2 regions of the Pseudomonas sp. LBUM1648 genome follow, and region 1 is predicted to be linked to the other one. Evidence: riboswitches for the same ligand, from Rfam matches in the RefSeq annotation. Region 1 holds a riboswitch; the other holds the start of a gene.
The links. A riboswitch is a leader RNA that binds a small molecule or an ion and turns the genes downstream of it on or off. The one in region 1 is predicted to bind cobalamin.
Positions count from the first base shown of each region.

Region 2: linked by a shared signal. The riboswitch ahead of cobO (cob(I)yrinic acid a,c-diamide adenosyltransferase) and the one ahead of cobW (cobalamin biosynthesis protein CobW) in region 1 are both predicted to bind cobalamin.

Region 1 covers NZ_CP166808.1:3,595,402-3,599,819, forward strand. The annotation lists gene cobN (cobaltochelatase subunit CobN) at 1-1,548, opposite strand, end outside; gene cobW (cobalamin biosynthesis protein CobW) at 1,552-2,622, opposite strand; cobalamin riboswitch at 2,722-2,937, opposite strand; cobalamin riboswitch at 3,849-4,071, shown strand; gene ACA043_RS16360 (CbtB domain-containing protein) at 4,193-4,390, shown strand; gene ACA043_RS16365 (CbtA family protein) at 4,402-4,418, shown strand, end outside.
Region 2 covers NZ_CP166808.1:1,864,903-1,869,320, reverse strand. The annotation lists gene cbiB (adenosylcobinamide-phosphate synthase CbiB) at 1-203, opposite strand, end outside; gene bluB (5,6-dimethylbenzimidazole synthase) at 200-850, opposite strand; gene ACA043_RS08570 (cobyrinic acid a,c-diamide synthase CobB) at 847-2,247, opposite strand; gene cobO (cob(I)yrinic acid a,c-diamide adenosyltransferase) at 2,244-2,855, opposite strand; cobalamin riboswitch at 2,937-3,162, opposite strand; gene ACA043_RS08560 (hypothetical protein) at 3,316-3,900, shown strand; gene ACA043_RS08555 (PQQ-dependent sugar dehydrogenase) at 3,969-4,418, shown strand, end outside.

The DNA.
Region 1 (4,418 bases):
CGGATCGACCTGATAACCCCGCGCCGGCTGGATGCCAACGAAGGTCAGGCCAAAGCGCAGGCCGGCGATCATCATTCGCCCGTCGCGATACATCGGATCGTTTTGCGGCGAGCCCCAACGCGCGACTACCGCAGCGCGATTGGCCTCGGGGAGCGCGTTGAACATCAACAGATAGTCGTCCATCGCCAGACTTTGCTGGCATGGACGCAGATCAATCGTGTCGAGATCGTTGCTGACGCCGCCGAGCAATTGCTGAATCAACTCGGTGCCGGTATCCGGCAACTCTGCCGTGACCGGATAACCCTCAGCTTGCAATGCGCGAAGGATATTCAGCGCCGCCGCCGGCGTGTCGAGGCCGACGCCGTTACCGATGCGTCCGTCGCGGGTCGGGTAGTTGGCGAGAATCAGTGCAATCCGTTTCTCGGCATTCGGCACCCGGGCCAGATCGATCCAGCGGCGCGCCAGTTCGGCGACGAAATCCATGCGCTCGGGTTGCGCCCGATAGCAGACCACATCGGACTGGCTGCGCTCGCTGCGCCAGGCCAGATCCTTGAAACTGATCGGCCGACTGATGATGCGCCCGTCAAGTTCCGGCAAGGCAATGTGCATTGCCAGATCGCGAGGGCCGAGGCCCTGCTCGCTATCACGCCAGCCGGGTTCGTTGTCCTGGGCGCAGATCGCCTGAATCACCGGAATGTTGCGACGAAACGGCCGCAGATCCGGTGCTTCAGGACTGGATTGAGCAAAACCGGTGGTGTTGAGAATCACCCCCGCCTCGACTTCATCCAGCCAATCCTCGACCACCGAGAGGCAGCCGGGCTCTTTCAAACTGGCTACCGCGATCGGCAACGGATTCAATCCCGCTGCTTGCAAACGCTGGCAGAAAACATCGATGAACGCCGTGTTCGCCGCTTGCAGATGCGAGCGGTAAAACAGCACCGCCGCCACCGGTTGCTCGGGCAGCCATTCGGCTTGCCAGTCACTCAGTGCGGCGGAGGTTTTTTGCGGATGGTAAATCGCCGTGCGCGGCAGGGTTTGCGGCTCGCCCCAGGTGTAATCACGGGCCAGCCAACGGTTGGCCAGACAGCTGAAGAAATCCAGCGCGTTGCCCATGCCGCCCTGGCGCAAGAACTGCCAGAGCCGGTCGCGATCCTCGGCTGCGACGGTGCTCAGATCGCTGAGTTCCGGATCGGGGCGATCGCAGCCCGGGACCATGATCACCTGCACGCCACGCTCGGCGAGCTCGACCAAACGCTCGACACCGTAGCGCCAATACGCAATGCCGCCGTGCAGCGAGATCAGAATCACCTTGGCATGGCGCAACACTTCGTCGACGTACAAATCGACCGAGGCGTGATTCTGCACCTGCATCGGGTTGGCCAGACGCAGGCTCGGATAATCCTCGGGCAACTGCTGCGCGGCTTCGGCGAGCAGCGCCAGGCTGGAGTCGCCGCTGCACAGGATCACCAGCTCGGCGGGGGTTTGGCCAAGGTCGGCAATGTTGTCATCCGACACGAAACCGCCGGGCTGGGTCCTGAGCAGGTGCATGGCTTAAACGCTAAGCGCAGCGCGCAGTTGCGCTTCGAGTTGAGCGGCGTCGAGTTCCTGACCGATCAGCACCAGACGCGTGACGCGCGCTTCTTCGGCGCCCCACTGACGGTCGAAATGCTTGTCGAAACGCGTGCCCACGCCTTGAATCAGCAAGCGCATCGGCTTGTTCGGGATCGCTGCAAACCCCTTCACGCGCAGGATGCCGTGCTGGACCACCAGTTGCGTCAGGGCGTCGAGCAGCAGGCTTTCGTCGGCTTGCGGCAGCTCGATGGAGATCGAATCGAAAGCGTCGTGATCGTGGTCATCATGGTCGTCGTCACCGTCGTGGTGGTGATCGTGATGGCTGTGGCGGCTGTCGATGTGTTCTTCGGAACCGGCGCCGAGGCCGATCAGCACGTCCAGCGGCAGGCGACCGTTGCTGGCTTCGACGATTTTGACTGCTGGCGGCAGTTCTTCGGCGACTTCAAGGCGTACGCGCGCAAGGTCTTCCGGGCTGGTCTGATCGGCCTTGTTGAGGATGACCAGATCGGCGCTGGCCAGTTGGTCGGCGAACAGCTCGTGCAGCGGCGATTCGTGGTCCAGGTTCGGGTCGAGTTTGCGCTGGGCGTCGACCTGATCCGGGAACGCGGCGAAGGTGCCAGCAGCCACGGCCGGGCTGTCGACCACGGTGATCACCGCGTCAACGGTGCAGGCGCTGCGGATTTCCGGCCATTGGAAGGCTTGTACCAGTGGTTTTGGCAGGGCCAGACCGGAGGTTTCGATGAGGATGTGGTCGAGGTCGCCGCGACGGGCAACCAGTTCGCGCATCACCGGGAAGAACTCTTCCTGAACGGTGCAGCACAGGCAGCCGTTGGCCAGTTCGTAAACGCGGCCGGTGGCTTCTTCTTCGGTGCAACCGATGGTGCATTGCTTGAGGATCTCACCATCGATGCCCAGCTCGCCGAACTCGTTGACGATCACCGCGATGCGGCGGCCCTGAGCGTTGTCGAGCATGTGCCGCAGCAACGTGGTTTTGCCCGAGCCGAGGAAGCCGGTGACGATGGTGACGGGGAGTTTGGCCAGTGTTTTCATCGGATGCCCTTTGGCAAGGTGGCGGGCATACGGGACGAGAACCGGCAACGCGAGCACGCGCCGGAAGCATTCGCCACCGGATCACCCCGCCCGGTTGTAGTGAGAATCTGTGACGAGGCAGGTCTCCTGGCTGACGGTGTTCAGGCGTTGGGGCCTGGCGTTTGCTGCGCCTTCCCGCTGGCGCCCTTTTGCAGGGGCTGGCAGTGGCGTGGCAGCGAACATCACCGTTCACAGTTGCGGGGGCAGCCGCGGCTTTGACCGCGTTCCCTTCTTAGCTTCGGCACGCGCCGAAGAACCTCGAAAGCGCAAGGCTACGCATGGCTTGCTTATGGGTCAATGTTTGGTTTGGGGGCATATCCGTTGCTGCGGGTGTTGCTGATTAGGGTTCCGCCCTTACGGCGGGTCACTTTTTCCAGACGCCGAAAAAGTAACCAAAAAGGCTGCCCCCTGACGTACGGCACTTCGCCTAGGCTCAGTGTTCCCTCGCTACGGTGTCCATCCGGGGGCATCGCCTACGGTTTGCTTCGCTGCACCTCCTCTCGATGGATGCGGCTTCGCCGCACGGCGCTGCGCGCCAACCCCCCGGATGAACACCTTCGCTCGGCCTGCCGATGGGCTGAAGAGCAAGATCAAAAGCCAAAGCCAAAGCCAAAGCCAAAGCCAAAGCCAAAACAGATCAAAAGATCGCAGCTTCGGAAGCTCGCAAGGAATGAGTACACCCACCAGAGCTTGGTCGGCTGTCAGGCCGCCATCGCTGGCAAGCCAGCTCCCACAGGGATTGGGTACATTTGATAGAGATTGGTCGGCTCGTAGGCCGCCATCGCCAGCAGGCTGGCTCCCACAGTTTCGAGCCGCGCGAACCCTGCGGCGCATGCCGCCCCACTCAACACAATGAGCGTTAGCTCGAGTACCGCTCTTGACCTAAAACGCCCGTCGGCAGGCTGAGCGGAGGGATTGATCCGGGGGTGGGAGCGCAGCGACCGTTTGGCGAAGCCAAACACATCGAAAGGAGGTGCAGCGAAGCAAACCGGAAGCGATGCGCCCGGATCAATCCCGGAGCGAAGGAACCCGAGCCACAGCGAGGGCCGAACGTCAGGGCACAGACCTTTGGTTACTTTGGGGCGTTTGCCAAAGTGACCCGCCGTAAGGGCGGAACCGTAATAAGCCATCACCGCAGCAACGGATATGCCCCCATTCAATTGACTCAAATCCCCCCAACATGCTCTCCTACGCAACTTGTTACGGGTGCCCTTCACAGGGTGAAACGGGAAACCGGTGAATCATGTGCTTTACTCTAAAGCCATGTCAGTCCGGTGCTGCCCCCGCAACGGTAAGCGAGAGAAGCGTCGAATCCACTGTGCCATGACGGCATGGGAAGGTGACGCTTGCAGGTCGGCCTGACGCCAACCCCTCGTGAGCCCGGAGACCGGCCCGCAACACACAGTGCGCACTTGCGTCGCTGAACATAACAAACCCGCGGTGGGCGGGCGCTGTTCGAACCCCTGCGTGCCCGATTCGCAGGGGTTTTCATGCGCTCTATTACCCCGCTGACATTCCAGAGGGAAGCGCCATGTCGATCATCAGCAGCACCGGCAGCAACACGGATAAAATCGCCAGCACCAGCACCCTGAGCCAACGCCTGACCGCCGCCATCTTCGCGTCGATCCTCGGCGCCAGCCTGGTTTACTTCGCCGGTTTCTCGCACATCGAAGCAGTGCACAACGCCGCCCACGATACCCGCCACAGCGCCGCGTTCCCGTGCCACTGAGACCTGCCGACATGATCAAGCGAATTGC
Region 2 (4,418 bases), 1.7 Mb from region 1:
GCGGTGGCGAGCAACGTCAGCGGCAGCACCGCGATCACCCACGCGGTGACGCCATGACTGCGCCAGCCACGGCCACCGGCGTTGAAACGTTGCTCGATGCGCCCGGCAAAATTGCCGAACGCCACCAGCGGATGCCAGCGTTTCGGTTCACCCAGCAGCGCATCCAGCGCCACTGCGGCGACACTCAACAACGCCACACTCATTGACTCACTCCCCAATAATTTTCATACAGCAACTCATTGAGCGGACGCGCCTGCGCCCACCCTTCGAGTACCAGCATCGGCGCCGGATAGAATTCCTTGACCGGGCCAAGACAAAGAACGGCCAACGGCTTGGCCCCCGCCGGTAGCTTCAACAGATCAGCCAGCGCTTGCGGCTCGAACAGCGAGACCCAGCCCATGCCCAGGCCTTCGGCGCGCGAGGCCAGCCAAAGGTTCTGGATCGCACAGGACAGCGACGCCATGTCCATTTCCGGCAGCGTGCGGCGACCGAAGATGTGTTTTTCTCGATCGTCCATCAGCGCGGCGACCAGCACTTCCGCGCAATCATTGATGCCTTCGACCTTGAGTGTCATGAACTCATCGCTGCGCTCGCCGAGCGCTTCGGCAGTGCGGATGCGCTCTTCTTCCACCAGATTCTGGATCTGCCCGCGCAGGGTACGGTCGCTGATGCGGATGAATCGCCACGGCTGCATCAGGCCGACGCTTGGCGCCTGGTGCGCGGCTTCGAGCAAGCGGCTCAGCAGTTCGGGCGCGACGGTGCCACCGGTGAAGTGGCGCATGTCGCGGCGTTCGGCGATGGCTTTGTAGACCGCTGCGCGTTCGGCTTCGGAAAATGCGTTGTCTGTCATGGCCCTTTCGCGAGCAGGCTCGCTCCCACAAGGGATCGCATTTCTTCAGTCACCACCGTTTCAACTGTGGGAGCGAGCCTGCTCGCGAAGGCGACTTCGGAGTCAGCCGCAAATAGTGCCGCGATAGCCGCAGGATTCGACGGGAAATAAAAATGCACATACGAAGCCGTCATCCGCCCTTCCCGATAAACCGCCTCAGCCCCGCGCCCGCCATTCGGGCTCAAGCCCCGGGCTATCGGCGTCAATTCAGTGGTCGTCAGGGAATGGTGATAAGTGTGGCCGCGCAGCGAACCTTCTGGCAGATCCACCGCTTGCAGCGCCAGTGCGGCGAGACGCTTTTGCATCACCGCATCACCCGCCAGAAGCCCCACCAGTTCAGCACGAGTGCCTTCAACGTCGGTCAACGAATCGAGCAGATACAGCATGCCGCCACACTCGGCGAGCAACGGTTTGCCCGCCGCATGGTGTGCGCGAATCGCGTCGAGCATCGCGGTGTTCTGCGCCAGCGCCACATGATGCAATTCCGGGTAACCGCCGGGCAGGTAAAGGCTGTCCGCCTCAGGTAATTGCGTGTCGCGAATCGGCGAGAAGAAACTCAACTCGGCGCCCATCGCTCGCAGCAGATCGAGGCTCGCACCATAGGTGAAGGCAAAGGCTTCATCGCGGGCGATGGCAATTCGTACACCTTTCAATAACGGCTCTGCAGTGATGACCTCAGGCGCGGCAAATTCCACGGCCGGTGGCAGCGCTACCTCGCAACTGCTGGCAAGCGCTTCGGCAGCAGCGTCCAGGCGCATATCGAGGTCATTGAGTTCACTGGCCTGAACCAGGCCGAGGTGACGGCTCGGCAGTTCGATGCCGGTCTCGCGGGACAGCGCGCCATACCAGCGCAAACCTTCGGTAAGGCTGCCTTCCAACAACTGCGCATGCCGCAATGTGCCGACCCGGTTGGCCAACACGCCAGCGAATGGCAGATCCGGCTGATATTTCGCCAAGCCCAGTGCCAACGCACCAAAGGTCTGGGCCATGGCCGTGCCGTCGATCACGCCGAGCACCGGCACGCCGAAATGCCGCGCCAGATCGGCGCTCGACGGCGTGCCGTCGAACAGGCCCATCACGCCTTCAATCAGAATCAGATCAGCTTCAGCGGCGGCTTCCCACAACAGGCGACGGCTCTCCTGCTCGCCAACCATCCACATGTCCAGTTGATACACCGGCGCACCGCTGGCGCGCTCGAGAATCATCGGATCGAGAAAGTCCGGCCCGCACTTGAACACGCGCACCTTGCGCCCCTGATTGCGATGCAAACGGGCCAGCGCGGCGGTGACGGTGGTCTTGCCCTGACCGGAGGCCGGCGCGGCGATCAGTACCGCCGGGCAGTGACGTGGTTGATTCAAAGTTCGACGCCTTTTTGCGCTTTGATGCCAGCCTGAAAAGCGTGTTTGAGCATGCCCATTTCGGTGACGGTGTCGCCCATCTCGATCATTTCCGGCTTGGCGCCGCGACCGGTGACGATCACATGCTGCATCGGCGGACGCGCCTGCAAGTCGCTGAGCACCTGATCAAGATCGAGGTAGCCGTGCTTGAGGGCAATGTTCAATTCATCCAGCACCACCAGACCGATCGACGGATCGCGCAGCAGTTCACGGGACACTTCCCACGCGGCTTCGGCGGCGGCGATGTCGCGCTGACGATCCTGGGTTTCCCAAGTGAAGCCCTCGCCCATGACGTGGAAACGCACTTGCTCGGGGAAGCGGCGAAAGAACAACTCTTCGCCCGTGCTGTGGCGTCCCTTGATGAACTGCACCACGCCGCACTGCATGCCGTGGCCCATGGCGCGGGCGAGCATGCCGAACGCCGAACTGCTTTTGCCTTTGCCGTTGCCGGTCAGGACCAGCACCAGGCCGCACTCGTCAGGCGAGTTGGCGATGCGTTCATCGATCACGGCTTTTTTGCGCTGCATACGCGCCAGATGGCGTTCGTCACGCTCGGGGGAATCAGTCATGGGGGAGCTCTCCGTTGAGGCTGGATAACGGCGGGCAGGCACAAGAATAGACGGCAAAAAGCCTGGCATCGCCCACCGTGATGCCGCTGGATGGATCAGGCCGGTCTCCGGGCTCATGAGCGGCGTTCGCCGGACTGCGCGCCTTCCCGCTGTTGAGCAGTGGCACAAGACGCAGTTTTCACTCATTTACCGTTGCGGGGGCAGCGCCGGGATCGTGGTCGTACTTGCTCTGAAGACAACCCTCACCGGCTTCCCTGTTTCACTCTGTCGACGCAAGCCACAGAGCACCTGAAACAAGCCGCGAAGGTTAGAGGGTTGGGGGTGGAGCGTCAATTAAAGAGGGGGCCAACGGGCGAATAACTGCCGCCGATCAATTATCTGACGCCAATCTTGTGCCACAGTCTCAAGAGTGATATCAAAGAGCCACAATCTCACATCACACAAGAATAAGGTGAGCCACATGCAAGGCATGATCATCAGCAACCCGCGCCTGGAATTTCTGCGTCCGGTGCTGGAACGCTGGTTTGACTGTATCGACCGTTACAACGCCGTGCGCGGCGACAGCGACACGCCCTACTGGCATGACGAAAAAGCCAATCTAGGGCTGCTCTCGGCGGCAGCCTGGATGGCCGAACTGGTTACGCTTGAACAGACGGCCACGCGCAAGCAGAACGAAGAAGGCGAACGCAATGCCCGCGCCGATCTGTTCCTCGCTGGCAGCGAAGACCGCGCTTACATTCAGGCCACGCAACGCTGGCCTCGGGTCAACAACCTCAACCTGACCCAAGCCCTGCTGGAAATCACCAGCGACGCCAAACGCATCAGCTTCGCCAGCGACCTCAAGCTCGGCTGCCTGTTTGTCGCGCCGCAAAAAGCCCAGCACAGCGCCAGCCCCGAAGAACTGCAGGACATGGTCGACGACCTACAGAAGGAACACACCTGCGCCGTCGCCTGGTATTTCCCCTATGCCTACCGCAAGTTGCGCAGTGAAGCCGGCAACTATCACCCGGGCATCGCCGTGCTGTTCAAAGAGGCCCGCGGTTGAGCAGTTGAACCATCGGGCTTGCGCGCTTCTCTATGATTAGGTCAATGCATTCATAGGGAAGATCAGTAATGCGCAAGTCCCAGCTCGCTCTCGTCATCGCTCTCGCCGGAGGGCTCGCCGCCTGTGGTGAATCCTCCAGCCTGCAAGTCACCGACGGCACCGGCCCGTCACCGAAACTGCCTGAACCGAATAAAACCCTGATCCCGACGGTGAATATCGCCCCGGCGATCGGCTGGCCCGAGGGCGCAAAACCGACTGCCGCGGCAGGCACACAAGTGGCTGCGTTTGCCGAAGGCCTCGATCATCCGCGCTGGCTCTACGTGCTGCCCAATGGCGACGTGTTGGTGGCAGAAACCAACGCCCCGCCGAAACCTGACGACAGCAAAGGCGTTCGAGGCTGGGTGATGAAGCAAGTCATGGGCAAGGCCGGAGCCGGCGTACCAAGCCCGAATCGCATTACGTTGCTGCGTGATGCCGACCACGACGGCGTAGCTGAAACCCGCACGGTGTTTCTGCAA